One region of the Rossellomorea sp. H136 genome, then DNA from elsewhere that is predicted to be linked to it. Evidence: riboswitches for the same ligand, from Rfam matches in the RefSeq annotation. Region 1 holds a riboswitch; each other region holds the start of a gene.

Evidence for each region. A riboswitch is a leader RNA that binds a small molecule or an ion and turns the genes downstream of it on or off. The one in region 1 is predicted to bind cobalamin.
Region 2: it holds a riboswitch for cobalamin, as region 1 does, so the genes downstream of both, ACYH0O_RS08945 (ribonucleoside-diphosphate reductase subunit alpha) here and metE (5-methyltetrahydropteroyltriglutamate--homocysteine S-methyltransferase) in region 1, are expected to answer to the same signal.
Region 3: it holds a riboswitch for cobalamin, as region 1 does, so the genes downstream of both, ACYH0O_RS13960 (ABC transporter substrate-binding protein) here and metE (5-methyltetrahydropteroyltriglutamate--homocysteine S-methyltransferase) in region 1, are expected to answer to the same signal.

The regions. Positions count from the first base shown of each region.
Region 1 covers NZ_CM166371.1:3,903,783-3,914,687, forward strand. Annotated here, with positions in the region: gene pckA (phosphoenolpyruvate carboxykinase (ATP)) at 1-1,230, shown strand, start outside; gene ACYH0O_RS19890 (IS110 family RNA-guided transposase) at 1,501-2,718, shown strand; gene ACYH0O_RS19895 (IS110 family RNA-guided transposase) at 3,374-4,654, opposite strand; gene ACYH0O_RS19900 (lmo0937 family membrane protein) at 4,929-5,078, opposite strand; gene ACYH0O_RS19905 (GNAT family N-acetyltransferase) at 5,321-6,109, shown strand; gene ACYH0O_RS19910 (biotin transporter BioY) at 6,151-6,717, opposite strand; gene ACYH0O_RS19915 (hypothetical protein) at 6,804-6,986, opposite strand; gene metE (5-methyltetrahydropteroyltriglutamate--homocysteine S-methyltransferase) at 7,106-9,406, opposite strand; cobalamin riboswitch at 9,559-9,743, opposite strand; SAM riboswitch class I at 9,815-9,925, opposite strand; gene ACYH0O_RS19925 (hypothetical protein) at 10,023-10,220, opposite strand; gene thiC (phosphomethylpyrimidine synthase ThiC) at 10,198-10,905, opposite strand, start outside.
Region 2 covers NZ_CM166371.1:1,757,599-1,768,503, reverse strand. Annotated here, with positions in the region: gene ACYH0O_RS08955 (DUF3243 family protein) at 1-191, opposite strand, end outside; gene ACYH0O_RS08950 (ribonucleotide-diphosphate reductase subunit beta) at 426-1,463, opposite strand; gene ACYH0O_RS08945 (ribonucleoside-diphosphate reductase subunit alpha) at 1,483-3,732, opposite strand; cobalamin riboswitch at 3,877-4,057, opposite strand; gene ACYH0O_RS08940 (SurA N-terminal domain-containing protein) at 4,714-5,490, shown strand; gene ACYH0O_RS08935 (hypothetical protein) at 5,614-5,790, shown strand; gene gndA (NADP-dependent phosphogluconate dehydrogenase) at 5,835-7,247, opposite strand; gene ACYH0O_RS08925 (MurR/RpiR family transcriptional regulator) at 7,412-8,269, shown strand; gene ACYH0O_RS08920 (nucleotide pyrophosphohydrolase) at 8,368-8,658, opposite strand; gene ACYH0O_RS08915 (hypothetical protein) at 9,001-9,132, shown strand; gene ACYH0O_RS08910 (cold-shock protein) at 9,274-9,474, opposite strand; tRNA gene ACYH0O_RS08905 (tRNA-Val) at 10,179-10,250, opposite strand; gene ACYH0O_RS08900 (WYL domain-containing protein) at 10,399-10,623, shown strand; gene ACYH0O_RS08895 (TRAP transporter permease) at 10,680-10,905, opposite strand, start outside.
Region 3 covers NZ_CM166371.1:2,759,177-2,770,081, forward strand. Annotated here, with positions in the region: gene ACYH0O_RS13910 (LCP family protein) at 1-540, opposite strand, end outside; gene ACYH0O_RS13915 (ATP-binding protein) at 711-1,427, opposite strand; gene ACYH0O_RS13920 (ECF transporter S component) at 1,424-1,909, opposite strand; gene ACYH0O_RS13925 (cob(I)yrinic acid a,c-diamide adenosyltransferase) at 1,899-2,486, opposite strand; gene ACYH0O_RS13930 (bifunctional adenosylcobinamide kinase/adenosylcobinamide-phosphate guanylyltransferase) at 2,501-2,938, opposite strand; gene ACYH0O_RS13935 (histidine phosphatase family protein) at 2,890-3,519, opposite strand; gene ACYH0O_RS13940 (adenosylcobinamide-GDP ribazoletransferase) at 3,477-4,268, opposite strand; gene ACYH0O_RS13945 (bifunctional adenosylcobinamide kinase/adenosylcobinamide-phosphate guanylyltransferase) at 4,255-4,836, opposite strand; gene ACYH0O_RS13950 (adenosylcobinamide amidohydrolase) at 4,880-6,340, opposite strand; gene ACYH0O_RS13955 (FecCD family ABC transporter permease) at 6,337-7,395, opposite strand; gene ACYH0O_RS13960 (ABC transporter substrate-binding protein) at 7,358-8,326, opposite strand; cobalamin riboswitch at 8,461-8,659, opposite strand; gene msrA (peptide-methionine (S)-S-oxide reductase MsrA) at 8,878-9,408, shown strand; gene ACYH0O_RS13970 (hypothetical protein) at 9,465-9,620, shown strand; gene ACYH0O_RS13975 (glycosyltransferase family 2 protein) at 9,827-10,905, shown strand, end outside.

The DNA of each region.
Region 1 (10,905 bases):
ATTCAAGTGATCAACGAATTCGCTTGGCATAATCTTTTCGCTCACCAATTATTCATTCGCCCTACAGGAGAAGAGCTTAAGGGTCATCAATCAGAATTCACCGTCGTTTCTGCGCCGAACTTCAAGGCAGATCCAGCAGTAGACGGAACTCACTCTGAAACATTTATCATTGTATCATTTGAAAGAAGAATTGTCTTAATTGGCGGAACTGAGTATGCAGGTGAAATGAAGAAATCGATTTTCTCTGTTATGAACTACGTCCTTCCAGAATCAGATATCCTTTCCATGCACTGTTCTTCAAATGTGGGACGTGAAGGAGATGTGGCATTGTTCTTCGGTTTATCCGGCACAGGAAAAACGACATTGTCCGCAGATCCAAACCGTCGTTTAATCGGCGATGATGAGCACGGATGGTCTCCAAACGGTGTATTCAATATCGAAGGTGGCTGCTACGCTAAGTGTATCGGTCTGACACGTGAAAAGGAGCCACAAATCTTTGATGCGATCCGTTTCGGTTCTGTCCTTGAAAATGTGGTTCTCGATGACAATTCCCGCATCGCTGATTATGAGGATAACACTTTAACAGAGAATACTCGTGCTGCGTACCCTCTTCAAGCGATGGATAACATCGTTGAACCAAGTGTTGCAGGACATCCAAATACCATTGTATTCTTAACCGCAGATGCATTCGGGGTATTACCTCCAATCAGCAAACTGACGAAAGAACAAGCGATGTATCACTTCTTGAGCGGATATACATCGAAGCTTGCAGGTACTGAGCGCGGAATCACTTCACCACAAGCCACATTCTCGACTTGCTTTGGCTCACCATTCCTGCCACTCCCTGCAACTCGTTATGCTGAGATGCTTGGGAAGAAAATCGATGAGCACAATGCTCAAGTATTCTTAGTGAACACTGGTTGGACCGGTGGAGAATACGGTGTTGGTAACCGCATGAAGTTATCTTACACTCGTGCTATGATTCAAGCAGCGCTTGAAGGGGAACTGACACACGTTGAAACAGAAACGGACGACATCTTTGGTCTGAACATCCCAGTTCACGTTCCTGGTGTTCCAGACGAAGTGCTTCAACCAAAGAGAACATGGTCCAATGAAGCAGCCTATGAAGTGAAGGCAAAAGAACTTGCCCACAAATTCAACGAAAACTTCAAGAAGTTCTCAAACGTACCATCTGAAATCGAACTTAAAGGCGGACCAGCCGTTAAATAGTCTATATAATAAACATACTAAGATTAGTGGGTAAAGTCATCGACGGATGTCTTTACCCACTATTTTTCTTTTTAGAGTTATAGTGAGAAGTGAAAGAAAGCTCGACCAAAGCCTCAAGGATTTCGAATCCGTATCAAAAACCGAGCCTCTTCACTTTCATTTTTGAATCAGGTTTAAGTATGTTGGGGCCATGAGCTCGTGTATAGGAAATTAGAATCAAAATGAATAAGTGAAGGTCTTTCAAAAGGACAACGAAGAGAGGGAAAATATTTGGAATTAGTAATTGCTTTAGATATTTCTATGGGGAAAAGCTACAAAGTGATTTACGATGGTCAAACCTGTCTTTCGGAAGGGGAATTTCTTCATAATAAGTTTGGTTTTCAAACGCTGCTTGATGAGATCGGAAACCTTTCTGAAGAACCTATTCTTGTTTTTGAATCAACAGGTATTTATTCAAAACCAGTTGAAACCTTTTGTCAAAAGAACCAATTGCACTACTCTTTATTAAACCCTCTTGAGGCAAAAAAACAACTAGAACAAGGGACTCTAAGAAGCTGGAAAACGGACAAGCATGATGCTCACAAATTAGCACAAGTTCATCAACAAAATTGCCGAGTAGAAAAAATCCAACAACCAGAAATATATAGTCGACTCCGGGATCTTTCTCGCTTTTATCAGGAAATAGAGGAAGAAAAAAAACGTATGCGAATGTACTTGCATAATGCACTACAATTAAGTTTTCCAGAGCTTGAACACTTTTTCTCGAGTAAAATGACACCCTACTCCTTAACATTGATGGACCTATTTCCTCATCCAGACTTTGTCTTAGAAAAGAGCCAAACAAAAATCAAGAACCTTTTGAAAAAAAGTACCACGAAAAGAATTTCAGAAAATCGTGCTAAACAGAAGGCAAGTCAAATAATAGAATACGCCAAGGAATCCTATCCAGCTATTTCTTCAGCGAGTATTCAAACATCAAAAGTTCAATACTATGCAAAACAACTCCTCCGTTTATTAGAGGAAAAAGAACACGTTTCTAACCAGTTGATTAACGAGGCAAAAAAGCTTCCTGAGTTTGAAGTACTTATCAGTCTCCCTGGGGTGGGTGACATTAGCGCAGGACTTTTTATCGGTGAGTTTGGTGACCTCTCTCGCTTTTCTAATCATAAAAAAGTCAACGCATTTGTGGGTATTGATATTCGAAGATATCAGTCTGGAAAATACGCAGGACAAGATCATATTAATAAACGAGGAAATCCTAAAGGACGAAAAATTTTATATCTCATTGTTCGGAACATGATCCGCCAACAAAAAGCAGGATCAAATCATATCGTTGATTATTATTACAAATTAAAAAAGCAACCTATCTCCAAAAAGGATAAGGTTGCCACTGTAGCTTGCATGAATAAGCTACTAAAATGTATATATTCCATGGTCAGGAACAATACAAAGTACGATTACTCGCACGCGGTCTCTATGGACCAATAATATGTAGTTTAGTATACCATGAATATCCTCAGTTTAAAATTATGAATAGCTGAGGTTTATTTCCTATGCATAAATAATAGTGAATAATCCTTCAACTTATGATTTAGTACTTGACTAATCGTAGGAAAGAGGCTGGGACAAAAGTTTTTTATCCTAAGTCAAACCCGAACAAACCTGCTTCTTAGTGGGCAGATTTGTTCGGGTTTATTATTTATTTTCGAATCATTTGATTTTAGCTGTTTCCAGCGGTTGATTGGAGTGCAAGACGAAGACTCCCTCGGGAAAAGTTATTATGTCAGGGCTTTGAACCGTATTATTCTCTTTATAAAATTTTTTTTGCGTGACGTTAACCAGTTTTATTCCCTTCATTTTTCATTTGTTCAAAATAAAGGGAAATATACTTACGCGTTGCGTTAAGAGACTGGAAGGATCTCCCTTAAATTCATTATGGGCACTTTTGATCTCTGCTTATTAGGTGGACTCACCCTCCCATATCTCCTGGCATCTTGTGCCTACATTCCTTCGTTGGGTCTTTCCCTAACGCAGAGGCCGGCGTATGCTCCTGCATGGACTGATCAATAGATCGTCGAAAGTCGTGTATGGGCCGGCTTCTCAGTGTCTGGGTTGTAGAAGAACTACGTTTTATATCAGTAGTTTATGCTGCTTTATAAGGAGCGAGAAAAGGCATATCTTGTATCATTCGTTCGGCATCAAATTTCGTTTCATACTGGCTAAGACCGTGACAGATTTGAAGGAGTTTGCGACAAAGAATCACAAGTGCTTCTTTTTTCGTTACCGGCTTCTCTCGGTTTTCACTGTAATACTCATAAAGTGTCTTAAAGGCCGGATTGGCGTGAAGTAATGGCAACATCGCTTTGTATAATAGGGACCGAAGCCTTCTCCTCCCTCGCTTAGAGATTCTTTTTCTGCCTTTTGATTCACCGGATGAGTTGGTTACGAGTGTAAGTCCCGCGAGTTTGAATAGTTGGCGTGGATCTTTATAACGTTTCAATGAACCGGTTTCGGAAAGTAGCTCTAAAACGGTCGATTCGCTGATACCAGGAATGGACAAAAGGTAATCAAAATCAGTCAGCTCACGGGCAAGAGCGATAAGATTTTCAGTTAACGAGTTTATCTGTGATTCATACATGGACATTTGATCAAGTAACATCCTGATTTCCATGCGCGCCATCTCCGGACTGTCTTGAAGTCCAATTGAATACTCCGCTACTTGGAGTAGTCGTTCTACTTTCCTTTTCGACAGATAGCGAATCCCCTTTTCCTGAAGAAAACCAATCAGTTCTTCGGGAGAGAAAATCAAGAGATCTTCCGGTAAAGGCGCATATTTCAAGATAGCCTGAGCCTGTTTACCAAGCCCTTTGATTGCGGAGGTAAACTCAGGGAAGTAAAGATCGAGCCAGCGTCGGATGCGGTTTTGAATGGAGGCCGATTGGTCTTTTAAACGGGCTCGAAAGGCCGTCCCCCGGCGGAGTTCTGAATCGATTTTCGTCATTTCCCTTGGCAAACTATAATACCCTTGAGGCATCATCTTAGCGATGACACGGGCATCCTTTAAATCATTTTTACTCTGCAGGTTATCGTCCAACTCTTTGGATTGTTTTACGTGCAGAGGATTAACAAGGACGAATGGGATGCCTTGATTCGTTAGAAAAGCTGCGAGGTTCATCCAGTAATGACCGGTAGGTTCAAAGCCTATGATGACCTCTTTCTTACCATGTGTCTCCATTAACTTCATGAGAGTCGCGTAAAAGGTTTCAAAGCCGTTAAGCGATTGACGAATGACAAAGCTTTTCCTAAGTTCACGTCCGCGTTCATCTACGGCGCACGCATAGTGGTTGCGCTTGGCGATGTCGATGCCAATAACTAGTGTCGTTTCAGAAATTTGATTAATACGTCGATTTCGATTATCATGCATGTGAAGATCCTCCTTAGTTATGAGCGATTGGTTAGCACCTGCATCATAACGGAGGGTCTTTTTTTATGCAATAGTGACATTCTTATCTCACAGGAATAGCTCCTGCGGGAAAGTAGCTTATGTGAGACCCCGCAGGCTTGCCGAGGAGGCTCACGGGCTACCCGCGGAAAGCGTAGTCTTGCACGGAAATCATTAGCGGTATGAAGAACCTACACTTCTATTGTTCGTATTTATTTCGTGGTTTTTTAGTTTTGTCCCAGCATCTTTATTATCATTATAATCCTTTCTTACGGCCGGTGATTCTGTTAAATAAAAAGACAACAATGGCAATAACAAGTAAAACGTGGATGATGGCTCCTCCGATTTTAAAAATCAATCCGAGTAACCAAAGGACTAAAAGAATTCCAATAATGGTCCAAAGCATGAGTTTCCCTCCCAGTAACTGTGTTTGATGCTAAGATTCCCTATTTCGATGAATTTAAAACTACACATGATATTTCACCTGAAAAATTTTTCACCTATTCTTAACTTCTGTTAGTCCATATGAATTTATACAAATGACATTTTCACTGGCACTATCTGTTATCGAAATACCTCAAAAAATAATACTTTACTAAATATTTCTAATTTTGGTATGATAATGATTATTTACAAGGGGGGAACAAGATGATCAGACAGCTAACGGAACAGGATCATGATATTTGCCAGCAGCTCATTCAGCAGCAGCCGGCTGAGAATTTGTTTATTATCGGGGATATTGAAGCCTTTGGGTATGAACAGGATTTTCAGAAAATCTGGGGCGACTTTGATGCGGAAGGGAAATTGAGGGGAATCCTCCTTAAGTACAGAGAAAACTTCATCCCTTTTTCCATGGGGGAATTTAATGCGGAAGGATTTGCCGCAATCATTAATGAGACTGAAGACTACAGCATCGTTTCCGGATTAAAAAGGATCGTCACGCAGGTTGAACCCTTTTTATCCAGAGAAATTAAATCAATAAGACATATGCACTATGCGAAATGTGACAGCACGGAATCAATGGATCGACAAGACCTGCCTCATGTTAAACAGGCTACCCTCAATGATTTACCTAAACTTGTTGATCTTTTGAACTCTATCCCTGAATTTAGTGGTGGCGATTTTTCTATAGAAAAAAGAAAACATAGCATGGAAGCCGGAGTTTCGAGAAGCTATTACGTAGAAGAAGACGGGAAATTTGTTTCTTCTGCTTCCACAACCGCCGAAAACAGTATGTCTGCGATGATTGTCGCTGTCTGTACACATCCTGAGTATAAGAAAAAAGGATATGCGACCGAGTGCATGACAAAGCTTTGTCGAGACGTACTAGAAGAAGGAAAAGAATTGTGCTTATTCTATGATAATCCTGAAGCAGGAAAAATTTATAAGCGAATCGGATTCAAGGATATTGGATATTGGTCTTTGTATAAATTTTAGTCATAAAAAAGTTGACTCCCAAAAAAGAGTCAACTTTTTCATTATGCAGCTGCTTTCCGATTCCCGATTAACCTCGCCTGAACCAATCGTTGTCTTACAGTGATCCCAATCCAGCTGGCCAGGAATGCTTTGATAAGTCCAACTACGATAAATGGATATACACCTGCTGCCATTGCCTGATTCCAGCTAAGATCGGCTACAAATTTCAGTTGAATGGTACCCAGGATCAACGTAATGATCATTCCAACTGTATTGGCAATCATCGCCATTGGAATGGTGAATTTGGTTTTTTCAAGGATGAAGCCTGTAAAGAAAGCCGCTACGATAAAGCCGAATATATAGCCTCCCGTAGGCCCGACCAGTACCTGTGCCCCTCCACTGAAGCCTGCAAATACAGGAACACCGACTGCTCCCAGGGCTGCATAGCATATCATGGCAAACGCTCCATATCGGCTTCCAAGAATTGTCGCTGTAATTCCTACTGCTAATGTTTGCCCACTGATTGGAACGAGTGGCAGTGGAATCTCAATCTGAGCGAAAATCCCCGTAATCGCAGCAAAGATAGCACAATGAATGATCACCCTTAGTTTTTCTCCGTTCACTTTCAAATCCCCCTTGTGTATGTAAACTATGTATAACATTAAGTTAACACAATTCGAAGGATTTTGGGAAGCTTATTTTTTTCTCCCTTCCTTTAACTGGGAGCATAGACATTGCATATCTTCTCTTCTGCCTGCCATTCTAAAGCGGTTTTTAATGAAATCCTCCCTTGGGGGAACTCATCAATCCCCTTATCACTCACCAAATACAGGATGGTGCTATTTGGCTGATATTCATTAAATACTTGAATGATTCTTCCTATGGCTATGTATGGCATTTTCTTTTCTCTCCTTATGAGCAGGACGCAAATTTTTCAACTGCGTCCTGCGTTTTGAAAAGGAATCAATCGAACGTAATCACCTACACTCGATCATACTTCTCTCCGTTTCCCGTCTATTAACTTTCCTTTTTAAGCAGCATCTCTTCACGCACTTGTTCCGCCGCTTCCACCATTGTTTTAAGCGCTGATACCGTCTCATCAATTCCACGTGTTTTCAAACCACAATCCGGGTTGACCCAGAATAAATGGGGATCCAGCACTTCAAGAGCCCGATGTATATTACGGATTAATTCTTCACGCTTCGGCACCCGGGGGCTGTGTATGTCATATACCCCCAGACCAATCCCTTTGTCATACGTATTGTCTTCAAAAACATGGATTAATTCCCCATGACTTCTTGATGTTTCAATCGAGATGACATCAGCATCCAGATCATTGATGGCATCTATAATGTCTTCAAAATCCGAATAGCACATATGTGTATGGACCTGGGTTTGGTTCTGTACTGATGAAGTGGCTAATTTGAAAGCGTAAACGGCAGCCTTAAGATATTGCTCCCAATTTTTATTTTTTAAAGGCAGTCCTTCCCTAAGTGCCGGTTCATCGACTTGTATCATACGAATTCCATTGGCTTCTAATTCCTCTATCTCTTTTTGGAGAGAAAGCGCGATTTGATTAGCTACTTCATAACGTGATACATCATTCCGAACAAATGACCAGTTAAGAATTGTGATAGGACCCGTTAACATCCCTTTAACCGGTTTATCCGTTAATGATTGAGCGTATACGGTTTCTCTAACGGTCATGGGTTCTTTAAAATTCACATCACCATATATGAGTGGTGGCTTCACACATCTGGAACCGTATGATTGTACCCACCCATACTTCGTAAATTGAAAACCTTCTAATTTTTCACCAAAGAATTCAACCATGTCCGTCCGCTCGAATTCACCATGTACAAACACATCAAGGCCGATTTGTTCCTGAATTTCAACCCAACGTTTGATTTCTGCATGAATATATTGCTGATACTCCCCATCAGAAAGTTCTCCCTTCCTCCATTTCAACCTTTGCCTTCTCACTTCCTGGGTTTGAGGAAAACTGCCGATTGTAGTGGTGGGTAGAAAAGGTAATGAAAAGTACTTGGCCTGTTCCAGTTTACGAACTTGGAAAGGATCCTTTCTCCCGACATTGTCGGGATGCAATTCTTCAACCTCTTCCTCCACCTCCCTATTATTACGCAGCGGAGATTCATTTAAATTCTTAATCGCCGTTACACTTTGAGCGATATCATCTTCTATTGATTCAGCTCCATTACGTATCCCCTTTGTTAAAACAGTGATTTCATGTAATTTCTCATCAGCAAATGATAGAGCGTCAATGAGGGGGGGGCCAAGTGTTTCTTCATTCTGCAAGGTTACAGGTACATGTAGTAAACTGCATGATGGTTGTATGATCAACCGATCACTTGGAACATATCCTGCAATGAACGAAAGAAGTGAATGGGTATCCGCAAGATTACTTCTCCAAATATTCCTGCCATCAAGAATGCCGGCAGCCAAGAATTTATCCTTAGGAAAACCAAATTTCTTCAGCGCAGCCAAATTTTCTCCTCGATCATACACAAAATCTATCCCTATGCCATCTACCGGGAGTGTCAACACCCGCTGGTACCTTTCCAAACTATCATAATAGGTTTGAAGGATGATCTTTAACCCGGGGCAGGATTCTTTAAGTGTTTGATAGACTTCTTTGAATTGATTTATCTCCTCATCCCCGATGGATGTGCACAATATCGGTTCATCCATCTGTACCCACTCAACACCTTCTTCCTGTAATTCACGCAATACTTCAGCATAAAGAGGGACAAATTGATCAACATGGGTTTTATAATCCCCGGTTTCGTACCCTTTAGACAATTTCACAAAAGTGAAAGGACCTAAGATAACCGGTTTCCCTTTTATCCCTGTTTTTTCTTTTGCCTCTCTATAAAAATGCAGGGGACGATTTTCCACTAACTGGGGTACGATCCCATCAAGTTCAGGAACGAGATAGTGATAGTTGGTGTTAAACCATTTTGTCATTTCTAATGCCACCGCGTCCTTTGAGCCTCTAGCCATTTCAAAATACGTTTCAAGAGAGACCTTACCCCCACTATAATGAAACCTCTTGGGAACCAAACCGAACATGACGGCTGTATCAAGCACATGATCATATAGGCTGAAATCTCCAACCGGAACTAAATCAATCCCCTGATCTAATTGCTTCTTCAAATGGTTGACTCGTATTTCCTCCATTTGCTCTAAGAAGGAATCCTTTTCAATCTTCCCTGCCCAAAATTGTTCCAGCGTCTTTTTCCATTCACGCTTTTCACCGATCCTTGGATATCCTAAATTCGAACTGATCACCTTACTCATTCATTCCTCACTCCTTATCTTGATTTGATTGTCATCAACAAAAAAATCTCCCTTTCAAATGAAAGAGAGATTCATACGTATCACTAACTAGAGTTGAGACCAACTTGTATTCTCAACACGTATTCCTCACCCCTCTCTATATCCACGTAGAGCATAAGCGCATACAACAGGCAGGTCTCCTGACTTAGGTTCACAGTTCCTTATCCCTTCCCATTTCAACAGAAATAGTGGTTGAATGATAAGTCACTCCCCATCACAGTGGCGGGACCGTGCCGGATTTTCACCGGTCTTCCCTTTTAGCTGAGCATGACTCAGCACCTATTGCATTTTTCTATTAAATTTTTCTTTCATAAAAACGAAAAACCCTCTCTAACTACCATAGAGAGGGTTTCATGTTATTAGAATCCTCTCTTATTTTCCAAAGCAATTTGCTTTGCAGGAATTAGCACCTTTTCAACACATCGGTTGAATGGTTGCCGGGTTTCACAGGGCCAGTCCCTCCACCTCTCTCAATAAGAGTTACATACATATTCATCTACTGTTTCGAAATTTGTAATAATCGTAGCACGGTACATATGAGCTGTCAAAAGAAATTTAATCAATAACTTACACTTTTCTAATAATAGGTACTTTCTACATAATGACATTTGATACAAGACCTTGTTACATCAGTCTCATAGAAGACATGCCTGCAGTTTTCCTGAATGCTCTTCACTTCTTTTTCGAGTTGAATGATTCTCTGATTGAGTGTTACGATATCATTCTTCAATTTGAGTACATGACAGCTCGGTTTATCGATAGATGTTTGATCCATTTTCCACAAACTCCTTCGATTTTTCTATCAATCCTCTTTCTATATCCTTTTGGACATCGTCAAGATCGGTTGCCTTCATGCCCCTGATATCGTGTGAAATTCTCATTGAACAAAACTTTGGTCCACACATTGAACAAAAGTGGGCCGTTTTTGCCCCCTCAGCAGGAAGAGTTTCGTCATGAAACTCTCTTGCACGCTCAGGATCCATGGATAAATTAAACTGGTCATTCCATCTAAATTCAAACCGAGCCTTAGAAACGGCATTATCTCTAATTTGTGCCCCTGGATGCCCTTTCGCTAAATCTGCTGCATGTGCTGCGATCTTATAAGCAATGACACCTTCTCTCACATCATCTTTATTAGGTAATCCCAGATGCTCTTTCGGTGTTACATAGCACAGCATGGCTGTTCCAAACCAGCCAATCATGGCAGCCCCTATGGCAGAAGTAATGTGATCATACCCCGGTGCAATATCTGTCGTTAAGGGACCCAATGTATAAAAAGGAGCTTCATGACAGATTTCCATTTGCTTATCCACATTTTCTTTAATCATATGCATCGGTACATGACCAGGTCCTTCAATCATCACCTGTACATCATGCTTCCAAGCAATTTTGGTTAGCTCACCTAATGTTTCAAGCTCTGCAAATTGTGCTTCATCATTTGCGTCGGCTATTGACCCCGG
Region 2 (10,905 bases), 2.1 Mb from region 1:
TCCTCATGAGCCGCAAGATAATCCCCAACCTTCTGGGCTGCCTTTGCCTGCTGCTCTTCATTCATCCCTAACTTATCCGCCAAGGAAACTTTATTACCTAAGTATTGTTTAAAATGATCAAAGTTAGATAATATATCCTCTTTTTTGTCCTGGGACAGATTATCTAATGTTTTGTCCACCTTAGACTCCATTTTTTCTTCTGTAGAATGATTTGCCATGTAAAACCTCTCCTCTCATTCAATCTAGTATGTATATTCCCACCACTGGGAGAGATAAACATGTATTTTCATATTATTGGGAATGTCACCAGCCCAACTCTCTCAACTATGTTTATAAGAAAATGGTACCGAAAAATAGATTGGATAAAGATTTATTGAGAAATAATAAGGCAAAAAGCGAGTCGTGATGACTCGCTTTTCTTATTTTTACAGTTCATCAAACCCATTAGCATCCGATGTCTTCGTATATTGCCTAGATTTTTGTTCAAAGAAATCGGTCTTCCCTCTATCCACTTCTTGATAGGCGATGATCCATTTTAATGGATTGGTCTTATATCCTTTGAATGGTTCTTCAAACCCCAGCTGTTTGGCTCTTTTATTTGCCATAAATTTAATATAATCTTCAAGGTCGCTCATTAAAAGCCCTTCAATGTGAGATCCGATGATATCCCTTCCCCACTCTATTTCCAGGAGAGCTGCCTGTTTGAAAGCTTCTTGTCCGAAGTCACGCAGCTCCTCCGTTTGATAAGCCGGATTCTCGTTAAGGACTTCTTTATATATTTTTTCAAATAAGCCGACATGAAGCTGTTCATCCCGATTGATATAATTAATCATCGTCGATGTCGCCACCATCTTTTGATTTCTGGCCAGATTGTAGAAGAAGGCAAAACCGGAGTAAAAGAACAAACCTTCAAGAATGACATCATAGATGATTGACTTTAATAGATTCTCAATGGTGGGGGATTCTACAAATCCTTTATAGCCATTCGTTATAAATTCGTTCCGCTTCTTCAATATTGGATCATTCTTCCAGAAATCAAACACTTCATCCTGCTTCTTTTTGGACACGATACTCGATAAAACGTAACTGTACGAGTGGTTATGGACAACTTCTTGCTGTGCCAAAATGATCATCAATGCATTCAGGCTGGAATCCGTGAGATAGTCTGCCACTTTACCGGCGTAATCTGTCTGCACACTATCAAGGAGAGCCAGTAAACCGATGATTTTCAAAAAGGACTCCTGCTCCTTTGATGAAAGAGTAGGGAACTGCTTGATATCCTTTGCCATATTGATCTCAAAAGGAGTCCAGAAATTCCCCAGCATTCTCTTATACTTTGGATAGGCCCATGAGAACCTGACATCATCCCAGTTTAAAATATTCGAACTCTGTCCATTTACAATTCCAGTAGATTTATTTGGTGCCTCAGAATCTATTAAGATTCGCTGCTTTAATCCATTCACGTTATCATCTTCCTCCCAGTTAGCTATGGCAGCTTTCACATTCTTCAAAATTTGAAACAGATGTCGATCTCACATAGTAAGTCGTTTTCAATCCTGACTTCCATGCATCTATATGAAGAGATAATAGTTCTATCGCCTTGATATCATTCCGCACATACAAGTTAAACGATATTCCTTGATCTATATGACGTTGTCTTTTCTCATTCTGTTTAATACTCCAGTGCTGATCTACGTTATAAGCCGTTTTGTAATACCAGGTCGTCTTAGGTGATAAATCAGGTGCTGTAACAGGAATCTTATAATCTTTCTTTTCTTCCGAGTACTCTAATCTGAACAAAGGATCGATACTTGCTGTAGAGCCTGCTATGATCGAAGTGGACGAATTGGGCGCAACGGCCATTAAATATCCGTTTCGAATTCCTTTCGAAGAAACATCATCCCTGAGTGAATCCCACCTCGGTCCAGAATATCCTTTCTTCGAAAAATACTCTCCAGTCGACCAGTCGGAACCGCTGTAATATGGATAGGAACCTTTTTCTTTCGCTAATTCATGACTTGCTTTTATCGTGTAATAAGCAACATCTTCGTATAGTGAATCACAATAATCAACTGCTTCATCGCTCTCCCATTTCAAGCCTTTTAATGCAAGGAGGTGATGCCAGCCAAAGGTTCCTAATCCAATCCCTCTATAGCGCCTGTTTGTCAGTTGGGCTTGCAGGACTGGAAGTTTATTAATATCTATGACATTATCAAGTAATCTCACTCCTATGGACACGACTCTCTCCAACTCATCATCCATGATTGTCTTAGCTAAAGAAACAGATGCCAGATTACAGACGACATAATCCCCCGGAGATTTATAGGTAATGATTTTCCCGTCCTTGATAACCTCTTCTTCCATGACGGTCGCACTCATATTCTGGGCGATTTCCGTACATAAATTACTGCAGTAGATCATCCCCTTATGCTGATTGGCATTTAGCCGATTGACTGTATCACGGTAAAACATATATGGCGTTCCCGTTTCGAGCTGGGAAATCATGATCCGCTTGAAAATTTCAATTGCTGGAACCTTTTCCCTGGAAAGATCAGGACATTCTACACACTCCCAATACTTTTCCCTGAACGAACCTTCTCCCTCATACTCATCATAGTAATCTTCCAGGGAATACCCCATTACCATTTTCACTTCATGAGGATCAAATAAATACCAATCCCCTCTATTTTCCACTTGTTCCATAAATAAATCCGGTAAGCTTACTCCAGTGAAAAGATCATGAGTACGCTGCCTTTCGTCTCCATTATTTAATCGTGTATCAAGAAAAGGAAATATATCCTTATGCCATACATCTAAATAAACAGCGATCGCTCCTTGACGTTGTCCTAATTGATCAACGGATACGGCTGTGTTATTTAATTGCTTCATCCATGGAATAACACCAGAACTTACTCCCTTGAAGCCTTTGATATTACTTCCTCTGCTACGGACCTTCCCCATATAAATACCGAGACCTCCACCATTTTTACTTAATGTGGAAACATCTGTATTACTGTCATAAATACTTCTTAAATCATCTGCTACCGTATCAATAAAACAACTAGATAACTGACCATGGCTTTTGCCGGCGTTGGCAAACGTAGGAGTTGCAACCGTCATATACAAATTAGACAAGGCCCAGTAAGCTTCTTCAATAAGCGCCAGCCGCTTATCACTGGGTTCGTTCTTAAATAGTGTCATGGCGATGATCAGCAATCTCTCCTGAGGTAATTCAAGGATTTCACCATCATGGGACTTAGTTAAATACCGCTCTGTTAATGTGACAATCCCTATGTACGTAAACAGATGGTCTTTAGATGAATCCATGATCTTCCCCAAAGCGTCAATTTCTTCTTTGCTATATGCTTCCAATAGTGCGGGTGTATATAGTTTCCTATCAGTCAAGCCTTGAATTAATTCATAAAAGGAACTGTACAACTCGCTTTCTTCCACTCTCCTTGAATAAGCGATGGTACGATAAAGTTTCATTAAATATAATTCTGCAGCCACATACGTCCAATCAGGTTCATGGGCAGAGATCCGTTCTACTGCCGTGAGGATCATGAAATGATAAAGTTTATCTTTACTCAATTCAGATTGACCGTCTGCATACTTATAAGTCTTTTCGTCGAACTCTTTAAAATGAAGTTGTGGAAAGCGATTGTGGAGATTTGTAAGAATTGCATTTACTTCCATAGTTATCGGCTGTTCCTGTGATACGATTGACATCATAATTCCTCCCAATTTATACAGTGTGGGAAGGATACAAAAAAAGCCCATCCTTCTAAACGGATGGGTTTTATGTACGAAAGATATGTGAACAGACTATTGGTCCTATTCCAATCCTCGCTTTATCCTCCCAATTCCCGAAGAAGATAACACGTGATAAACAAGGCAGGTCTCCTGACTTGTGCTTCACCCTACTCTAAGGCCTTCCCATCGTATATGACAGTGGCAGTTCCTTATTTCGTCAGCACTTACAGTTGCGGGGACAGTTCCGGATTCACACCGGATTCCCTTTTAAGTCCATTCAGACACCCTATTCACAGGTTATAATCAATATATAGTTAAAATAATTAAACAGAACACAAAATGTTGTGTTCTGTACCATCATAAACGATTAAAAATGAATTTACAAGTGAAACTATTCATTTTGTATAGAAGTTGAAATCTTTTAATAGTATCACTCTATTACCCTCTTAAAGTCAAGAGATGTAACATGTTGAAGGAAAGGAAGGAAAACCCTTCCTTTAAAATATGCTTATAATTATTATTTTCCATGAAAAGAATAGAAGAAGATTGAATACTGCCTACTAAAGGATACTAGTCAGCCGACACCTTCCTAAATGTTAGTTGAAGAAAATGTAGCCACTCTATATAATTCAAATAGAAGGTTGTTTGACAGTATTCTTTGGTCCCCAATATTTTTTATAGGCTGTTTAAATGGAGGAAAAGTTCTCGATTTAAACAGCCTCTTTTTTAGAAACCAGGTGAAAGTCTTCTTACATTATCATTACTGTCCGGCAGTTGATAGTCGAATGTAACCGCATACACTATAGTGAATAGGGACCATATTAGTAATGCACTGTATTTCAACCTCATTACATTCTATACTTTTTGGCTTAAATACTTTCTTTTTACGGGCTTTTCCTTTAAAATGCGCATTAAGTGATTTTTTTTGAAATCACACCTTACTTCTGAAAGGAGTCTATTATGAAAAAATTATTAACGACTTTACTATTAGCTTTATTATCGATTGGACTAGCCGCTTGCGGTTCGAACGAGGAGAGCCAAAAACAAGCTGACGATAAAGCGAAAACAGAAGAAAAAAGCGATGGACAGGCTCAGGAAGAGCAAGCAAAGCAAATGGAAGAAATGCAGAAGAAAATGGATGAGCAAAAGATTGAAAAAGATAAGATCGTTGCCATTGTAAACGACGAAAAAATTAAAGGTGAAGATTTCAATAACGTATTGACTCAATCACAAATGCAATATCAACAAATGGGGCAAGACCCAACAAGTAAAGATGCAGCAAAGAAAATCAAGGAACAAACAATTGATAGCCTGGTTGGACAAACACTCCTTATGCAGCAAGCCAATGAAAAAGGATATAAGGCATCAGAAGATGAAATCAATAAACAACTGGAAGAAGTTAAAAAGCAGTACGGTGATGAAAAGAAGTTTGAAGACGCAATGAAAAAAGCAGGATTCACGATGGACGAATTAAAAACTCAAATCGCTGAAAACATCAAATACACAAACTACGTTGAAAAAGAAATCAAAGTAGAAGAAGTCTCTGAAGATGAAATGAAGAAATTTTACGATCAGTACGCAAGTCAGCAAGCTCAGAGTGAATCAAAGGATGCACCAAAATTTGAAGAAGTTAAACCTCAAATCAAGACTCAGTTAGAACAACAGAAAAAACAAGAAAAACTTGTTAAGCATGTAGAAGATTTAAAGAAAAATGCTAAAGTTGATGTAAAAATCTAAAGCTCTACCAAAGAAGCCACCTACACGGTTAGGTGGCTTTCTTATGTTCTATTCTCCCGATGTTTTCACCTGCTCAAGAAGGGTATGGTACAACAACGACTCATTAAGGGAGGATGAAAGATTATGACGAAAAGGGCAAATGACAATCCTGAACAAATCAATAAAGATCATGACGGCATTCTCGATCAGCATGAAAGTGAGCAAAATGTAGACCCAATTCCCCTCGATGACTTAAAAAAAGAGCAGTGGGACGAGAAAAATAAGCATCATACGAAAAATGACTCATCAAGCAAAGAATGAAACGTTAACCAAAAGCCCTGTGGGATTCCCACAGGGCTTTCTTCTTATTTAGATAACCAATCTGTATGGAATGTCCCTTCTTTATCCACACGCTGATACGTATGAGCTCCAAAATAATCACGTTGAGCTTGAAGGAGATTGGCTGGCAATGACTCAGAGCGATAGCTGTCATAATATGCTAAAGCACTCGCAAGACCCGGTACAGGGATACCTAATTTAATGGCTGTAGCCACCACTTCTCTCGCTTCCTCCTGATAGTTTTCAACGATTTCCTTGAAATACGGATCGAGCAGCAAATTCGTTAATCCCGGTTCACGATCATACGCTTTCTTGATTTCTTCCAGGAAGCCTGCACGAATGATGCAACCACCTCTGAAAATCATGGAAATCTCGCCGGGCTTCAGGTTCCAACTATACTCTTCAGAAGCAGATTGAAGCTGGGCGAAACCCTGTGCATATGAACAAATTTTACTTAAATACAACGCTTTACGAATCATTTCGATAAACTCTTCTTTGTTACCGGAGAACTCCATATTTCTTGGTCCTCTTAAGATTTTACTTGCCTTCACTCTTTCTTTCTTCATGGCAGAGATGAAACGGGCAAATACAGATTCAGTAATGATCGATAATGGTACACCTAATTCCAGTGCAGAAATACTCGTCCATTTCCCTGTTCCTTTCTGGCCTGCTGTATCCAGGATTACGTCAACAAGGGGTTTTCCTGTTTCTTCATCCACCTTTGTGAAAATATCTGCCGTGATTTCAATCAGGTAGCTGTCGAGCTCCCCCGCGTTCCATTCTTTGAATATCTCATGCAGATCAGGTGCGCTTAAACCCAATACATGTTTCATAAGATAATACGCTTCACAGATAAGCTGCATATCACTGTACTCAATTCCATTGTGGACCATTTTTACATAATGGCCTGATCCATCTGGACCGATATATGTACTGCACGCATCGCCTTTTACCTTGGCCGCAATTGCTGTCAGGAAAGGCTCGACTAAATCGTATGCTTCCTTTTGACCGCTCGGCATGATAGCAGGACCGTATAAAGCGCCTTCTTCTCCGCCTGAGACACCTGCACCGATGAAGTTGATTCCTTCTTCACCAAGTTCCTTATTGCGGCGAATCGTATCTTCAAAGTATGTGTTTCCTCCATCAATCAGAATATCCCCCTGATCTAAATGAGGAAGCAATGATTCAATCGCTTTATCTGTAATATTACCGGCTGGAACCATAATCAATATTTTTCGTGGTGTTTCTAATGACTGTACGAACTCTTTTACATCATGAGTACCGACCATGTTCTTCTCTGGATGCTCTTCAAGTACTTCTCTTACCTTCTCACTAGACACATCATAGATGGAAACGGAATAGCCTCTGCTTTCGAAATTCAAAGCCAGACTCTTCCCCATCACTCCGACACCAGCAACCCCTATTTGTTGTTTTTTCATATATTTATCATTCCTTTCACTTCGAGTAATTATATTTTCACCGTATATATTATAATACGAAATAATTTTCCGTGGTGGATTTTTATGAAATAATATTTTTTTATTTCATGAAGTAGGTTAAAATTATTTTCATGAAGAATTCGCTTAGAGGAGGTTTCCCCTGCATGAAAGAGGAAAAAGTACAGCATTGTTTACCTCGTATCCGTTCTCATTACTCTCAATTCAGTGAAAAAGAAAAGATGATTGCAGAATTTATTATTGCTAATCCAGAAAAAATTATCCACTCCACCATCAGTGGTGTAGCGGAAGAACTGAACGTTGCAGATGCTACAGTCTTCCGATTCTGTAAACGCTTGGGCTTTAAAGGCTACCAGGCCATGAAGATTTCTCTTGCATCCGACCTGGTGACCCCTATCAAAGATATTCATGAAACAATCAATGAAGAGGACTCTGAAGGCGTTATTGCCCAAAAAGTGTTCAGGTCCAATATCAGAACATTAGAGGATTCTCTAAGCATGCTGAACGAGGAAATGTTTACGAAAGCTATTCGAGGGATGATAGGTGCCAGAAGAATAGAATTTTATGGTACGGGTGGATCGGGGTTTGTTGCCATGGACGCTCATCATAAGTTCCTCAGAACAGGCATGACCACTACAGCGTACAATGATCCCCATATGCAGCTGATCTCCGCTTCACAATTGACCGATGCTGATGTGATCGTCTTTATCTCTCATTCAGGATCGAACAAAGATTTATTGGAAGTATTGGACGTAGCGAAGAAAAATCGGGTAACGACCATTGCCATTACTCACTTTGCCAAATCCCCTCTAAGCAACGGGGTCGACATTCCTCTATTTACGGTATCTCAAGAAACCGAATATCGATCTGAAGCACTTGCTTCAAGAATTAGTCAACTTAGTATTGTCGATGCCCTCTACGTTAACACCATGATGAAAAGAAAAGATCTATCCAAATCTTCCCTGCAAAAAATGCGTGACGCGATTTCCATTAAGAAAATATAGTCATTATTGTATGGTAAAGGACATCAGGCGTTCAGGGTTTCCTGACGATTATGAACAAGTAAAGGGACGGACCTTTTCGGTAGGTCCGTCCCTAATCATTACTTCGGATACTTCAGAGCATTCTTTTCCAACTTCTCATATACTTCTTCTTCTAAATCGATATCCATTTTATCAGCCAGCTGGACTAAATAAATCAGGACATCAGCCATTTCTTCTTTTATATTTTGACGTGTCGCTTCCACTGCTTCCCGGCTTGTTTTCCATTGGAAATTTTCCAGGAGTTCATTTGCCTCTAATGAAATGGAAATGGCAAGATCCTTTTCATTATGATTGGCATCCCAATTTCGTTCATTCCTGAATTCAATGACTTTTTCACACAGTTGTTTCATCTTCTCTCTCCCATTTGCCTATGATCTTTTACCACTTCTTTACTATAACACGGGTGGCAAAAGGATTGGGACAGGGATGAGCAACTTTATTATCCTTAAACTTCCAGTCATTCAATCGATTTTGGACCTGGAACCTTCGTCACGACATCTTTCCCATCCATATATACGGCGATCAAACCATCGAGGACCCTGCCCATTTCAATATCCGTCGCCATTTCCACCATCTTGTATGGGTATTCTGAAATTCTCCAATCGCCTTTCCCTTACTTACCAAGGATATCGATGTATCACTTGTTAAGAATAAGAATGTAACAACCATTTACGGTTTAGGAGGAGACAACGATGACTAATAAAAATGACAATCGTGAACGAAAAAACAAATACCCAAACAACAAAAAAAGCGATAATGAATTCTCGAAAGAACTCAATATTCGCAGTGAATTGACGAAGAAAGATTTAGGAAATAAATCATAGAAATATGAAGCTTATAACGGCCGTTTAATTTCGGACATATTGGAAAGACGCCCATCTATTCTCAATTTTCCCGGTTACTTAAATATCCCCATAAAAAAACAGACTCACGAATGAGTCTGTTTTTGGATTTGTAAAGTTAGATTATGCTTTACGTACGTTAGCTGCTTGTGGTCCACGAGCACCTTGTTCAACGTCGAAAGATACTTCTTGACCTTCGTCAAGAGATTTGAAACCTTCACCTTGGATCGCTGAGAAGTGTACGAATACGTCGTCTCCACCTTCAACTTCGATGAATCCGAAACCTTTTTCTGCGTTAAACCATTTTACTTTACCATTTTCCATGTTTGTTGCCTCCTAAAGTGCGTTACACACAATGTATTACTATTCTTGCGATATCAGGTGAAAACCAAATCTTGTTCTTCCCTCGTATACCGGACAAAAATAATTCTTCTATAGAATAACAGTAATGAAACAAATAAGCAAGTTCTTCAAGGAGAAGTTTCGAAAGTCAGACCTCTTACACAATATTACCCCCATCAAATAATCTGTTGATATGACTAAATTACTACCTTCATACCTGTTAAAGCGCTACCATTATGTTTATCAAGATTTATCACTAATGGGACTCTAAAATGAAGGGTAAACTGTGGTATAATGAGAGAATATGAAAGGGAGTGCCCAATGAAATCCACAAAAAATCGGTTTAGTAATGGCGCAATGGTTACGATAAAGGAAACTGGCGAAACAGTGACAATATTGAAATGGCAATACGTTAAAAATATGAAGCGATACTCATATATCGTAAAAGAACATCCTGGCACGTTTTACTTTGAGGAAGAATTAGAAGTTAACTAAAAGAAGTGATCATATCTTAATATGATTTTGGCAAGGACTCTTACGTGAATTCCAACAGAGTCCTTTTTACATTAATTTAAAGGCAAGCCTATGTTTGCCTTTTGACACTGATAGTCCTTCATAAAGATATGTCTACATATGAAAAAAGAAAGCCTGCATCTTTTAAATAAGATGCAGGCTTTCTTTTTGTATGACCTGTGAGGGATTCGAACCCACGACCCCTTCCCTGTCAAGGAAGTGCTCTCCCACTGAGCTAACAAGTCGAAATGAAAGGTATATATTAAATTATAGTCATGATGAGAAAAATGTCAATCATTTTTTGTTCTATACATTTTTCTTCTGGGAATTCATGTATGAAAGAACATTCGTTCGCATATACTGTGAGTACCATTCCAGGAGAGGAGCTCACAAATGAATACGGTATTACAGCGATCATTCATGGACCAACGTCCCATTGAAATCATATATATGACTCCTGAGTCCATTTGTACGAAAAGAAAAATCATCGTAAAAAAAGTCGATGGGGATATTATCCTGGCCTATTGCTTATTACGACAAGAGTTCCGCAGATTCAGACTACAAGATATTTTGGCCGCTTATCCCCTTCTCCCTTATAAGAAACGTACCATATCCTAGTTGGAAACTAAAATACGTGAGGCTGACCTAATAATGGGTCAGCCTCACGTATTTGTTTATGCTGTTGCTTTTTTTGGTGTTTTGTCTTCTCTTTTAATGAAGAATTGTAACGAGAGCATGACAGCAAATAATACTAAACCAATAATGTCAGTGCTTCCCTCTGGATAGATCAGCATTAAACCGGCTGCTACACAAAGGAAACGTTCAATCACATACACTCTTCTGTACCAATACCCGATCATCCCTGCCCCTATGGCCATCATTCCTGTGATCGCCGTAAAG
Region 3 (10,905 bases), 1.1 Mb from region 1:
GGAAACACCAATGTTTTCCGACATCGCCTTTTCCACTTCCATTTCAATTCCATCCGGTGCCAATATATCAACGGATTGTTCAAATCCTTTGAAGTCGACTACCATGAAATATTGAATATCAAGATCAAAGTTGTGTTTGATGGTCTTTCTGAGCAATTCTGGTCCACCTAAATAAAATGCTGTATTCAGCTTGTAGTTTTGGTATCCAGGTATTTCTACATATATATCCCTCATAAAGGAAACGAGTCTGGTTTCATTTGTTTTGGGATCGATCTGTGCGAGCATCATCGTATCGGTTCTGGATTTCTCCTCGCCTCTGCTGTCGACTCCCAATAGAAGTACGTTGACCATACCGTTTTTATCTTTCACACCATTGAAACTATAATCTTCTTGAAGCTTATCGTCGCCAGCCATTTTGTATCCACTATAAAATTGAAAAGCTGCATAACCGAGTAAACTAAATATAATTAATAATAATACCAATATCACTTTTCTTCCGCGTTTTTTCTTTTTAGACTTGCGGTCTAATCGTGAATCCATTTCTTCACCTACTTTTATGACATTCATGAATTACTGATGATAGTAAGAAATAGTACTCTATTCGAATGAAATTGACAATCGAAGAATCTTGGATAAACTAACACATTTCTCCATACTATTTGAAAGTTTATTTTATCACAAATATCCATAAAAGTATTTATTTGTTCTTATCACTGTAAATGAAGTGATTGGAAGAAACCGTTCGTAAGGTCTTTTACATCAAGTTCCTCTGCTTTTCTGTAAGAAATGATGAATGAAGTAGAAGGCCCGCTGGATTTGTCCAAGTCTTGGGTTGAGGTGACATCCTTTCTTCTTAAAGGCTTCCCTAATAAGAGAGAAAGTTCATGAAGAACGCCTTTAGAGCCGACTGGCAATACATCGATGATAGAAGAGTGTTGAACACAGTTCATAAATAGATCTAGTGGAGCAATGGAAGCATGTTGCTTAATCACTTCATTTCCTACCAGGGGAGTTCCAACAAGCGCATAAGCAAGGTTTGTATAAGAGGGGAGTGGTCTCTTTTTGCTTCTTATGCCAATACACGTAACTCCAAGGGCCGATTGATTAAGACCGATATTCGATTCAGTACTCCCCGTAATTGGAATGCCTTCCTGATTCATTTCACTTAAACCTTTCTTCACACCACTGCAATACTGATCCCATACAGCATCACTTGTAAAGTTCAGTAATTGAATAGCTTTGAGCCTTGCTCCCACTGCCAAACATTCCATCGCTGCTACACGGAAACAGTAATACCCCACTGTCTCCGGATCGGCCAGGACTACATCTCCTTCTTTATTTCCAATCCCTCCGCTGCAATCAGTAGCCAGAATCAACTCTTCTTCATCTGAAATTGAAATGGATATAACATCTCGAGGCTTAATCATGCGTTTTCCCCACTTTTCACTCTTGACTTAAGAGGAGGATACAAGAAGTGGGCAATCGTTAAATTGATGAAACTCGCTATTAGTAAGGAAGGTAGAATGGCATAGTAAAATGAAGAACTAAGGATAAATATAAATGGAATTCCCGCGAGTAGACCGTTTCCTATAAAAAAAAGGAAGGCTGCAAGTACCCTTTTCCCATTCGAAAACACATATCCAAATAACCATACAAAGAAGGCCATTTCAGCAGCAATGAGCAAATGAAAAGGGCCAAGAGGGAAGCCTGAGTACATGCTTGAAAGCAAGTGACCCCCACCTGCAACGATTGCACCCCATCTCCCATTGTAAAGGGATGCAATTAATAGTGCAGGCATACTATCCAATGCAACCGTACCTATTACGGCAGGTATCTTCACCATTCCACCGATCGCAGAAAAACCCATAAACAATGAAAGTACCAAAAGAGTCCTAAGATTACTTTTCATTTTTCTGAACTTTACTATTTGAAAATACGTTTGCGCTGCGAATATATTCGACATCTTTAACATTACAACGATAATTGATCACACGGGCCAATGCGAAAAAGTAATCGGATAATCGATTGATATACTGCAATGTCACAGCTGGAAAGTCCTCGTCCGCTTTTGAAAGTGAAACCATGATTCTCTCTGCTCTTCTTGTAACCGTTCTAGCTAAGTGAATACTTGATGAGGCTTTCACGCCACCTGGTAAAATGAACTTCTCAAGTGGAGGCGCTTCCTTCGTAAACCTATCAATCTTAACCTCCAACGCCTGGACGGATTGGGACTGAAGCTTGATTTTTCTATGCTTAGAAACGTTGGATAGGTCACCGCCACAATCAAATAGTTCATGCTGAATCGTCTCAAGATCCTGTAGTATATCCTGAAAACGCTCGACATCCAGTTCTGAAATGGCTTGTCCAACAAAAGAATTCACTTCATCCAATGTTCCATACGCTTCGACACGAATATCATCTTTATCTACTCTTCCACCGATTAAGCTCGTTTGACCTTTATCACCAGTTCTTGTGTAAAGCTGCATACTTACCCTCTCCTTTATCCTTTTAACGATGTAGCAAGGCCGTACCAAACCAGCCATACTTCCTTAGACATTTTCGCCAGATCTTGATAAACCCATCCTGTCATATCCCGCCATTCCCTGGACAGCTTTTCCATTGGGACAATTCCTTTCCCAACCTCTGAACCTATCCAGATCACTCTGCGATCAGGGTCTTCTTCTTCCCACTGTTTTAAGGTTTGCATCAAAATTGAAAAAGTCTTTCGGACTTCGGAATCATAATTTAAAATGGTTGATCGAATTCCATACTCAAGTCCCTCTATTACGATGACAGGGTTTGAAAAGTTGATATCATCCAAATGAATCCTTTCTCCACTAAATAATGGAATCCAGGTTGTATCAGTTTCTTTAAGATTAAAATGGGTTTTCACCCATATGCTTTTCCCATTAAAGGAACCTCCCGTAACGAAGTACATGTTTGATTCCTCCAATCATTTTCTGTTTTCCATACCATTTCATACCCTTCTCCATGGTTGACCTTCCATTCCCAAAACGTTCTGTGAACATTTCTAGGAGATAAAGAAGTTAATAGATGTCGAATGACTCCACCATGAGTAATAACGGCGTACCGCTTCCCATTGTGCTCTTCTATCTGAGCTACGATCTGTGCCCAGGCTAAATCGACTCGTTTTCCAAATTGATCTATCCCTTCCCCATTTGGTGGAGAAATGGATGGGTCCAATAACCATTCTTGATAAACATCGTCACCCTTTAAGCTCTCGTAGGTTAAACCTTCCCAGCCTCCAAAGTGTATCTCTCTTAAAAGGGATGAAGAAATTAATGGAGCATGAGGAAACAGTAAGTGAGCTGTTTCTAAACAGCGATTAAGATCACTCGAAAAGCATCGTTCATACTCTTCAAAAAAAGTATTTCGCCTTTTTAGTAATTCGATTCCATTTCGAGATAAACTGGAATTGGTCCAGCCGAGGTATTTCCCCTTCTCATTTTCCTCTGTTAAACCATGGCGAATACATGCAATAACCATATAGTCATCCATAAACACAACTCCACTCCCTCTACACTGCCCCCGATTGTATCACCGGACATACCGCCAAACCATTTGATGGATCTAGAATAGGCAAACCAGAATAAAGCTAACGTCACCACGGTGAATAAAGCATAAAAATAAAAGTAATTTAAAAAGAAGCTGCCGACTCCACCCAGGAATAAACCAGAAACAATCCAAATAAGATCATAACCCGTCACATTCTTACTGAAACCATATCCCATTCCTGACGTCTGGGCTGCAGGGATAAGAATTAAACTCGCCCCCATCATCATTCGACTTAAAAAGGGAATCGACACAAGGACCATACCAATCAAAATAGTGGAATGGGTTTGAATGATGGTTTCATAAATGAATAAAAACCGGGATGAAAGCAATACCACCAGGGACAAAACGCCAAAGGCACCTACCCTCGGGTCTTTCATGATGTCTAATCGCTTCTCCCTATCTCTATAGGAAAAAAAGGCATCACTTGCATCCATATAACCATCTAAGTGGATACCACCCGTTAATACGATTGGCATTACCCAAATATAGAATGATATTCCTAAAGGGCTTATGTGGGTAAAAGAATTCAGAAAAACATATCCTCCTAGAAGAAACACACCTACAAAAAAACCTAGCAGTGGAAATGTTCTGACCATCCACTTCATTTCCCTTTTGCCTACTGAAAATTCTTTACGGATCGGCAGAATCGTAAAAAACTGCAGGTTAAGGAGAAAGCTTTTAAATATGATCATGAGGCAACCGTCCTTCCTCATTCGGACCCCTCTTTTTCACAACTGGGATTCCCGCCGTCATTTCGATTGCCACACATGCTTTTTTCACCATTCTTATATGTAATGCACCAAGTCGTTTCTGGAAAGTAAGAAGATCGTTTGAATCAATTGGAAGGTCAGAAACCAATTCATTACTAACCAGGATCAGTACATCAACTTTATTTAGCAACTTTAAGATAGACTGATAGATTCTCTCTTCTATATACTGACCTTTCACCTTTCTACTACCATATGTCTCATTTGTTAAAAGAGTCGTGAGGCAATCTAACAGAACTACGGAGTGTTGAGGAATTAGGTTGATTATCCTATCAATTGAATTCGGACATTCAATCGTCGTCCATTCCACAGCATACTCTTGCCGGTCCTGCTGGTGTTTCAAGATTCTTTGCTCCATCTCCCTGTCAGTGTTTACTCCACAAGCAAGATAGACCAATGGAAGGTTTGCCTTTTTCTTCATTATCGCACATTTTTCAGCAAAAGAGCTTTTGCCGCTTCTAACCCCTCCGGTTATAAAATATAGGGTTCCCAACCCGATTCCCCCTCTCCTCTATCACCCTGTCGTTGATATAATTCTACTCTGTTTGATCCAAATAACGTTGAATAGCTTTTTTTGTCACCTCATATACACCGCGCCCAATCAACTTCCCTATTGGTGTAATCGGCCCGGCAAACGGTTCCAGCTCACCCTTTTGACTTGAAGCAATCAGAATACTGTCGGTCGGTGTCCCGGTTGCAGGCTGACCTGTTCTTCTGTCCCTCACATTCATATCGTAAAGGGCCCTCACTTTCGCTTCTGTTGAGGTTACAAGGGCTTCTATATATGCTTCATCTGATAGATTCCCATTTATGAACACCCACGTATTAATCGTGCCTGGCCTTAAATCAATATCATATTGATAACTTGTTGAGACATCAATCGCATTCCCGACACCTGCTGTCACTACAACGAAAACCGAATGCCCCTGAACTTCGAAACGATCGCATACCATATTATTTAAAGGAAGAGCCGTCATCATGCCTACAGAAAATGAGGGATCCAGGCCTTTATGAACAAGAAACTCTTTCATATCCTCTTGATAATCTGAGCAGTCATAATCTGCAGGGACTCTTCGATTGATAAAGTGCCTGTACCACCCGATTCCTGCACCAATAATCCCTGAGGACATGCATTTTAATGGATAAGGGGCAGAGAAATGTATGTATTCTTCCCTCATGTTTAGGTAGCTTTCATCTAACACAAAGCTCTCAGTCGCACTCTCCTCAGGAACAATTACCATTTGAGGTTTTGCCACTAAAGGATGAGCTTGTTTCTGAACCTTTGTATGATACACCTCTTCGATATGTTTCTCTTTCAGAACCTCTTCCGGGTGGTGGAGAAGTTTGGTTTTTCCTTTGTCTAAGAGAAGTAAGCGATCACAGTATAAACTTGCTAAATTTAAGTCATGAAAGATCGCGATGACCGTTAAATTTTCGTGTACCGTTTGATTTTTAATTAAATCCAACAATGATTTCTGATACGAAAGATCAAGATGATTAGTGGGTTCATCAAGCAACAGGACCTGTGGCTCCTGAGCGAGAGCCTGGGCAAGGAATACCCTCTGCCGTTCTCCCCCGGACAACTCGTGAAGGAAGCGGTGCTGAAAGGGCGTAATGCCCGTTTGATCCATTACCTTTGCTACAATTTCGGTATCCCGTTCAGTCGTTCCTTTAAAGAAACCTTTTTGGTGAGAATATCTCCCTAGCATAACCGTCTCCCTCACTTCATAGGAAAAGGATTCTGTCGATATCTGAGGAAGTACCGCTACCTGTCTGGCTAAATCCCTTGAAGAAAAATGATGCAGTTTTTTTCCTTTTAACGTGATGTTTCCACTCATTAATGGAAGCAGACCCGTCACGGCTTTTAACAGCGTCGTCTTTCCACTTCCGTTAGGTCCAAGAATCCCAAAGAATTCTCCTTTATCTATATGAAAATTCATGTCTTCCACTATTATTTTATCGTTATATCCCACTGTCACACCGTTTACATCTATCATGATGAAAACCCTCTTTTCTTCAGGAGAATATAAGCAAACATCGGGGCACCAATAAGAGCTGTTATCACTCCAATCGGAAGCTCGGTTGGTGCAATGATGGTTCTTGAGATGAGATCAGCCAACACGAGAAAGCCTCCGCCTACAAGGATGGACAAAGGAAGTAAGTGTCTATGGTCATGCCCTACTATCCTTCTTAGAAAATGAGGGATTACAAGTCCCACAAATCCAATTGTACCTGAAACGGCGACAGCCGCTCCCGTCAGGATACTTCCTGCAATTAAAATAAGGAGTTTTCTTCTTTGTACGGATATTCCGATATGATGGGCTTGTTCTTCACCAAAGCTCATGCCATTCAGTTCCTTGCCATTGAGAAACAAAACTATCACTCCAATTAAGAAAAAGGGGAATATTATCGTAATGTAATCCCACCCTCTCATGGACACGCTTCCAAGAAGCCAACCGATGATTTGTCTTAATTCCTCTCCCGTCAGGGCGATCATTAACGATATAAAGGAACCTAAAAAAGAGCTGAAAATGATACCTGTTAATATGATGGTTTCTACCTTCATGGTTCTTTCAACCTTCTGTGCAAACCATAATACGAGAAACACGGTTATAATCGAACAAAGAATACTGAGAAAGGGAAGCGTAAACTTTCCAATGAAAGGAATGCTCCAATTAAAGAACAACGTAATAACAGCGCCGACCGATGCTCCTGAAGACACACCCAATGTATATGGATCAGCCAGAGGGTTGCGCAATAGTCCTTGAAAAGAAGCTCCTGCAATTGCTAGGGAGCTTCCAACCAATAATGCCAGTAATACTCTGGGCAATCTTATTGAGTACACTATATTTGCAAACATTGGATCAATTTCTTCCGGTATAGGGAATCCAAACCATTTAGCTCCAACGATGAACAGAATATCCATCGGTGGCACAGAGACGGTTCCTATCGAAATACCGGCAAAGAGAGCGAAAAGTAAAAACGTCACAGCCAATCCGTATGTTATCCATATTTTATTCTGTAAATAACTCCGGATAGATCGACTTTGCAATTTCCTCTACTCCTTCAACTAATCTCGGACCGGTACGTGTGACCAGATCTGAATGTACGTCATGGACATCTTCATTTTTTATGGCGGTTACATCTTTCCAACCTTCTCGGCCCATCACTTGATGTTCTTTAGGATTTTCACTATAAAAACCATAGGTAGTAATGATGACGTCCGGATTGAAAGAGATGACTGCTTCTTGGTTAACTTGGATCCATCCCTCCTGATCACTCATCACATTTTCGGCATTTACAAGTGAAAGCATTTGATCAATAAAAGTATTTTTCCCTGTCGAATATATGTCAGGAGAAGGTGAAACCTCTACATACACTTTTTTCTTTTCAGATACACCACTGACTTTTTCCTTAATGGATTCTAGATCCGCTTTCATCTCAGAAATGACGGATTCAGCTTCGTCTTTTTTTCCGACCAATGTGCCGATGTTTTTCATCGTGGTGTACACTTCCTCAAAGCTATTGGCATCACGTACGATATATATCTTTACCCCTGCATTGCGAAGCTGTTCTAACCCTTCTTCTGCCGACACAGCAGTGGACTCATGAGCAAGAACCAAATCCGGATTCAGACTGATGATCTTCTCAACGTTAAATTCCATTCCACCTATTTTTTCTTTGTCCGCCGCTTCCTTTGGGTAATTATCAAAATCTGAAACCCCTACAATTTCCTTATTCAACCCTAACTCGAATAAGATTTCTGTGTTACTTGGAATCAATGAAACAATATGCTTAGGTTGCTCATCCAGAGTGACTTTATTATTCAGGGCGTCGTTTACTGACAAAGGAAAAGCAGATTGTCCCTGACTGACTTCCCCGCTATTTTCATTTTTTTCTACACTTTCTCCGTCAGTACCGCAAGCTGAAAGGAGTCCTAGAGATAATATTAGTGTAATAATGATTTTGAATGTGTGTTTCATACGTTTTCCTCCTGTAAATAAACTTATTCCCAGACAAAAAAACATCTCCAGTGGGACTAGAGATGCTGTGTAAGATGCATAAAAGGCTTTAAACCGTTAAACATGCATATTACACCTTTCTATCCGCGTAGTATGGGTGCGAGATAAATCAGGCAGGTCTCCTGGCTCATGGTCATTGCTTGCTGCACCTTCCCATGCACATTTGCACAGTGGTTTTTATACAGTTCACTTCCATTTACAGTGGCGGGACCGCGTTGGAATTACACCAACTTCCCTATTATGAAGCGAAGAAGTATCGTCACTTCCGCTTCACCTGATCTCATGTCATATGTAATTATTCCGTTCAACAGAATTATACACAAGATTCTATGGATAGTGAATGGAATTTGATAAACTTTGCTGAAAATAGCAGTAATACTTCTTTTCGAAACATTTACCGGTGCAACCTTTCGAGCTAATAGATTGTCCCCTCCATTCTTTCGTGTTAAAATCTGTTTCAAGCAATCGCTTTACTGCTTTAGAGGAGCACATATGGTACAGGAGGTTCAGCAATGAATGAAAAAAAAGAAATCGCTACCTTTGCTGGTGGTTGTTTTTGGTGTATGGTAAAGCCATTTGATGAATTACCGGGCATTATTGATGTTGTGTCAGGTTATTCAGGGGGACATCTTGAAAACCCAACATATCAAGATATAAAAGCAGGAAAAAGTGGACATTACGAAGCTGTTCAAATCACATATAATCCTGATTTGTTCCCTTATGAAAGATTATTAGAGCTATACTGGCCTCAGATTGATCCAACGGATGATGGCGGACAATTCCATGACCGCGGGGATCAGTACCGCACAGCTATTTTCTATCATAATGAACACCAAAAACAATTAGCTGAAAAAACGAAGAACGAAATAGTAGTCAGTGGACGATTCAGAAAGCCAATCGTCACAAACATTCTTCCTGCCTCCACTTTCTATCCGGCAGAAGAATACCATCAAAAATTCTACAAGAATAATCCAGATGAATATAAACAAGACCGTGCAAAATCAGGTCGCGATGAATTTATAGATAATCATTGGAAGAACTAAATAGTGGGATGAAATAAACTCCTTTCGCCAAACTAATGGCAGGAAGGAGTTTTTGTATGAAGAAAAATGAGAAAAATACAGAAGACAAAGAGCAGGTTATCGGGTTTGAAGGCCCAGGGAAAGTCGTCAATTTCTTTGACCCCTATCCGGATGAAGATGAAGAGAATGTAAATAACTCGGATACGGTAGATAATCATTCTTCAGAAAAATAGTAAAAACATAAAAGGTGAAGATTATTTAAATTTAACCTTCACCTTTTCATATTAACCAATGCCAATGTGTCCATTTTGTAAGACTTCAAACAAATTTGACATGAATTCATATGCACCAAACATCCAGTCCTGATGAATAAAGGTATCACCTTTAACGAAAATGGTTAAAATGTCGGTAAAAAACCAAAAGATCAGAGGGTGAAAAAATGTATATTTGGTTAGGGTCTATTATTCTTACCGTTTTCCTGTTTACTAGAATCCCTACAGTCAAAAAGTCCATTCATGTAAGGAATAGTTTTCTCGTAAAAAAATGCTCCATCATCATTCCAGCCAGAAATGAAGAACAGACGATTGGAAATCTATTATCGAGTATTCAGAAGCAATTTATTCAGCCGTTTGAAGTGATCGTTGTAAATGATGGATCTAAGGATCGAACGAAGGCAATAGCTGAAGGGTTCGGTGCAACTGTCGTGGATACTCCCCCTCTTCCACATGGATGGAAGGGGAAATCTTGGGCTTATTGGAACGGGGCGAAAGCATCAAAAGGTGAATTCTTACTGTTTGTTGACTCAGATACATGGTTCGAGCAAGCAGGACTTCTTAGAATATGTGAGACTTATCAAGAACAGCAATGTCAGGGAGTTCTGAGCATTCATCCCTATCATAGGATGAATAGTGGATATGAGACTTTATCCATGATGTTTCATTTAATGGTATTCGCCGCAACAAGTGTAACCCATCTCCTTTCCGGGTTGGTCAGGCCTTCGGGTGGGTTTGGTCAGTGTTTCCTGTGTACAAGAGATGTATATCAACGAATCGGTGGGCACCAAGCAATCAAAGGAGATATGGTGGAGCATTTTGCTTTAGGTCGACGTGCAAAAAAATGTGGAGAATTAGTAGAAGCAGTCAGCGGACGCAATGCCATATCAATGAGAATGTTCGGGAACGGGTTGAGTGAATTATTCCACGGGTGGTCGAAGAGTTTCGCTTCCGGGGCAAAATCGACAAACATCATCCTTTTGGGACTATCTTCTTTGTGGATTACCTCTCTCACTTCTTTTGTCATACATTCGCCGGTAATGGTATGGACAGACCCATATATTTATATGATTCAGTACTTGTTTTTAAGTGTTTATTTGTATTTCATTCTTAGCAGGATTGGAAATTTCACCCTTCTTGAGACGCTCTTATTTCCAGTCCATATTCTATTTTTCGTTATGACCTTTTCCCACTCGGTGTTTACAACATTTTTGAGGAAAAACACAAAGTGGAAGGATCGATACAT